2 regions of the Myceligenerans halotolerans genome follow, and region 2 is predicted to be linked to the other one. Evidence: riboswitches for the same ligand, from Rfam matches in the RefSeq annotation. Region 2 holds a riboswitch; the other holds the start of a gene.
What was found. Region 2 has a riboswitch for S-adenosylmethionine ahead of ACYVK5_RS01300 (methylenetetrahydrofolate reductase). Riboswitches for the same ligand answer to the same signal wherever they lie in the genome.
Positions count from the first base shown of each region.

Region 1: it holds a riboswitch for S-adenosylmethionine, as region 2 does, so the genes downstream of both, ACYVK5_RS02195 (aminotransferase class V-fold PLP-dependent enzyme) here and ACYVK5_RS01300 (methylenetetrahydrofolate reductase) in region 2, are expected to answer to the same signal.

Region 1 is NZ_BAAGRL010000004.1:288,967-291,436, forward strand. It holds gene ACYVK5_RS02185 (O-succinylhomoserine sulfhydrylase) at 1-545, opposite strand, end outside; gene ACYVK5_RS02190 (rhodanese-like domain-containing protein) at 542-1,021, opposite strand; SAM riboswitch class IV at 1,241-1,356, shown strand; gene ACYVK5_RS02195 (aminotransferase class V-fold PLP-dependent enzyme) at 1,387-2,470, shown strand, end outside.
Region 2 is NZ_BAAGRL010000004.1:75,503-77,972, reverse strand. It holds gene ACYVK5_RS01305 (NYN domain-containing protein) at 1-1,094, opposite strand, end outside; SAM riboswitch class I at 1,217-1,318, shown strand; gene ACYVK5_RS01300 (methylenetetrahydrofolate reductase) at 1,327-2,271, shown strand; SAM riboswitch class I at 2,334-2,439, shown strand; gene metE (5-methyltetrahydropteroyltriglutamate--homocysteine S-methyltransferase) at 2,433-2,470, shown strand, end outside.

The sequences.
Region 1 (2,470 bases), 210 kb from region 2:
ACGTCCTGCATCGGGTTCGACGGCGTCTCGAAGAACACGACGTCCGCCGGCTCCGCCAGCGCCTCCTCCCACTGGGACAGCACGTGGCCGTCGACGTAGTCGGTGCGCACCCCCCACTTGGCGAGGATCTCGTCGAAGATGACCACGCTCGACCCGAACAGCGCGCGGGCCGTGACGATCCGGGACCCGGACCGCACCAGCGCCGCCAGCGCCGTGAACACCGCGGACATCCCGGTCGCCGTCGCGTAGCAGGCCTCCGCGCCCTCCAGGACGCGCAGGCGCTCCTCGAAGGTGTGCACCGTCGGGTTGCCGTAGCGCGAGTAGACGAACCGGTCCAGGTCGCCGGAGAACGCCGCCTCGGCGTCCGCCGCGGAGTCGTACACGTAGCCCTGCGTGACGAAGACGGCCTCGCTGGTCTCCTGGAACTCCGTGCGTGCGTGCCCGCCCCGGACGGCAAGGGTCCGCGGACGGACGCCGGCCGGCAGAGGCTTGCGCCCGGAGCCGCCGGGGACGGCGTCGGGCGGGAAGGCTCCGGTCGTCGTCACGCGTCGGCCTCCGTCACCGGCAGGTCGCGAACCTTCCAGCCGCTGTGGTTGCGGACACCGTCCGGCCCCGCCGGGCCCTCGAACCCCTCGAGCACGTTGTACGACGGCGCGATGCCCGCGCTCGTGGCCAGCCGCGCGGCGCCGATCGACCGCTGGCCGGACCGGCAGAGGAACACGACCGGGCCGCCGGCCGCGCCGACGCCGGTCTTCAGCTCTTCCAGGAACGCCGGATTGGGGCGGCCGTCGGCGTGCACCCACTGCGCGAACACGACCCGCTTGTCGAGCGAGCTGACGTCGGGCACGCCGATCGTGCGCCACTCGCCCTCGGTGCGGACGTCCACCAGCGTCGCGTCCGGGTCGTCGCCCAGGAGATCCCACGCCTCCTGCGGGGTGATGTCGCCGGCGTAGCCCGCGGCGGGGCGCGCGGCCGGCCGCCGGCCGAGGCTCGCGGGGGTGTCGGATTCGGGGTTGCTCATGGCACTCCTCCCATCGGCCGTGGCGTTAGCACCCTGGCCCGGGAGCGCCGCACGTGCGCGCGGGTCCCAGCGGGTTGCTGCGGGGTCGACGTGCCACGTCACTCGCCCGCTCGGGATGGTCGACGCGATCGTACGTCACCAGGATGAGCCGATCACACAGTGAGACCAGAATGTGGACGCTCTTTGACGCCCCCGTCCGGGGATCGCAGGATGACGCCAGGTCATGAGCGCCAGCGACAAGCCCCGGCTTGCTGGCCGGCAACCCTCCTCTCGCGGTGGGGTGCCCCGGGTGACGACCTGGCCGCGTTCGAGACCGCTCGTGGCAAGCGCGGGGACCACTCCCCCAGGACTCGCTGGAGGGCGCCATGACGGCAGCCACCGACACCACGACCACCCCTGGCACGGTCGGCCGGACCGCGCCGCTCCTGCCGGTCGTGGGACACGACACGCTCGTCCCGCTCGTCGACGGGCGACGGGTCACGTACTCCAACCTCGACGTCGCGGCCTCCGCGCCCGCCCTCGAGTCGGTCGCGGAGCGCGTGGCCGAGACCCTGCCGCTGTACGCCAGCGTGCACCGGGGCGCGGGCTACCTGTCCCAGGTCTCCACCGCCCTGTACGAGGCGTCCCGCCGCGCGATCGGCGCGTTCGTCGGTGCCCGCGAGGACGACCTCACCCTCGTCACGCGGAACACCACCGACTCCCTCAACCTGCTCGCCGGATGCGTCCCCGCCGACCCGGTCACGGGCGCGCCGGGCCGGGTCCTCGTGCTCGACGTCGAGCACCACGCCAACCTCCTGCCGTGGCAGCGGCTCACCGACGCCACCGTCCTCACCGGAGGGGCGACCGTGGCCGACACCCTCGCGCAGGTACGCGGCGAGCTGGCCGACGGCGCGTCCGCCGGCAGGCCCTACGTTCTGCTGGCCGTCACCGGCGCGTCCAACGTGACCGGCGAGTCGCTCACGATCGCCGACCTGGTCGAGGCCTCCCACGAGCACGGTGCGCGCATCGTGCTCGACGGCGCCCAGCTCGTCCCCCACCGCCGGTTCTCCCTCGCGGACAGCGGCGTCGACTACCTCGCCTTCTCCGGCCACAAGACCTACGCGCCCTACGGCTCCGGGGCCCTGGTCGGCCGCCGTGACTGGCTCGACGCCGGCACGCCCTACCTGGCCGGCGGCGGCGCCGTCCGGCGCGTGCGGACCGGGGGCACCGACTGGCACGACGGGCCCGCCCGGCACGAGGCCGGCTCCCCGAACGTGATCGGCGCCGTCGCGCTCGCCGCCGCGTGCGAGGCGCTCGCCGCGCTCGACCCGGCGGAGGTCCGCGAGCACGAGGGCGAGCTGCGCCGCCGTCTGGTGGGCGGCCTGGAGGCGATCGACCGGGTGTCCGTGGTGCGCGTCTGGGACGACGCCGTCGACCCCGTGGGTGTGGTGACGTTCACCGTCGCGGGGT
Region 2 (2,470 bases):
TGCAGGAACCCACGGTAGCCGAGCGCCTTCTCCGAGAAGTCCGGCCGCTCCTTCCGCACGGCGTTCTTCAGTCCGGACAGTGCCGCGCTGCCGCCTGCTCCGTGCACGACGGATCGCAGCAGCGTGAACGCGGCGTCGGCGTCTCCGGCTTCGGGGAGCGAGATCTCGGGGTCGCCCTTCGACGGCCCGTCCGACAGCACCACGAACCCGCGGTCCGCCAGGAACCGCAGGAACTCGCCGAAGGTTCGGAAGCCGTAGTCGGACTCGCTGAATGTCGGGTCCTTGCGCACGAGCGTCCGCTTGAGCATGGACGCGGTCACGGAGTCGGACGACGACGCCTGCAGGTCCTTGAGCGTCTGCGCGACCCGCACCTCCATGGTGGGCGGCTCGCCCACCTGTTCGTCGCTGTCCTCGTCGACGACGACGACGGGCTCGGGCTCGGGCGGGGGCGTCTCCTTGGTCTTCCGCTTCCGGCCCGCTGCCGTTCCGGTGGCCTTGCCCGTCGCGGCGGGCTCCTGCTTCTCGCCGTCGCCGGTCGGCGCGCTCGGCGCGGACGCCGCGGTCCGTCGTCGGGCACGGGTCTTCGCCGCCTTCGGGGTGGGCCCTTCGTCGGGGACGTCGACGCCCTCCAGGCGGTCGTAGAACAGGAACTCGTCGCAGGCGGCGGGCAGCAGGCGCGATGTGGAGAGTTCGACGCCCACCCCGATGACGCGCTTGTTCAGCTCGCGCAGCTTGTGGACCAGGGGCGAGAAGTCGCTGTCACCGGTGCACATGACGAACGTGGAGATGTAGTCGCGCTCGAAGGCCATCTCGATGGTGTCGACCACCATCTTGATGTCGGCGGCGTTCTTCCGGGAGGCGCCCATGCGTTGCGGCATCTCGATGAGTTCGACCTGGTGCCGGGTGAGGGCGCGGCGGTCCTCGTCGAAGTACGACCAGTCCGCGTACGCGCGGCGTACCACTACCCGTCCGCGCACGGCGAGCGCGTCGGCGATGGGACCGAAGTCGAACTGCATGCCGCCCAGGTGTTCCCGGGCGCCGAGCGCCAGGTTCTCGTAGTCGATGAAGACGGCGAGGCGCTCTTCGTTGTCCATGACTGCCACCCTACGGCCTGTGGCGGCCCTCTCGCCGGGCGCCACGACACCGGCGCGGGCACCTGCATCTCAGCACGTGAGCCGAATCTGGATCGCATGGCGGGCATGTGTGACGATGAGGGCTCGCCATCCAGAGCGGTCGAGAGTCCTGGCTCGATGACACCGCAGCAACCTGTCGCTCCGCGCCGGAGCGGACAAGGTGCTAACGCCAGGCGCGATGGGAGCATCACCTATGGCTGTCGAGACGCCGCACCCGAGTCGGCCGACGATCTCGTTCGAACTCATGCCGCCGCGTCGACCGGACGTGGCGCCCAAGTTCTGGGAGACCGCCCGCCGGCTCGTCGCGACGCAACCCGACTTCATCTCCGTCACCTACGGAGCGGGCGGCGGCGACCGCGCCACGGCCCGCGACGTCGTGACCAAGCTCCTGGAGGGCACGCCGGTCCTCCCGGTCGCCCACCTGACCTGTGTCGGCGCGTCCCGCGAGGACGTGTCGGAGGTGATCGACGACTTCTTCGACGCCGGCGTGCGCACGTTCCTCGCGCTCCGCGGCGACCCGCCCAAGGACCAGCCGGACTGGCGTCCGCCGGCTAACGGCGTGCACTCGAGCATCGAACTCGTCCGGCTGCTGCGCGACGTCGAGGAACGCCGCTGCGCCGCCAGCCCGGCGACCGCGCTGCGCGGGGCGGCCAAGCCGCTCACGATCGCGGTGGCGACGTTCCCGAACGGGAACGCCGACGCGGGCACCACGCGTGAGCAGGAGGTCGTCCGTCTCCTGGAGAAGCAGGAGGCGGGTGCATCCTTCGCGATCACCCAGCTCTTCTACGAGGCCGAGTCGTACACGGGCTTCGTGGAGGCGGCCCGCAGGGCCGGGGTGACGATCCCGATCCTCGCGGGGATCATTCCCGCGTCCGAGCCACGCCGCCTGCGCCGCGTGGAGGAGCTGACGGGTGTCGTGCCGCCGCCGGCCCTGCTCGCGGAGCTCGACGGCCTGCGGCTCGACGACGGCTCGCCCGACACCGAGGCCCAGCACGAGCGCGGCATCGAGCACACGGTGCGCCTCGCCCAGGCCGTCCTGGACGCGGGCGCGCCCGGAATCCACGTCTACACGTTCAACAAGCATCGGCCGGCGCTGGACCTGTTGTCCGGCGTGGGCCTCACGACCGCCTCGGCCTGAGGTCGCGCAGGGCGTGACAGCCCGCGCGACACACCGAGGTCCCGCCTCCGCGGAGGCATGTACAACCATCCAGAGCGGCCGAGAGACCTGGCTCGACGACGCCGCAGCAACCACTCCCGTCCCGGGGCACGGTGCTCAATGCCAGGTGCGATGGAGCTGAGATGACTGACAAGACCCTGCCCGACTTCCCGCACGCCAC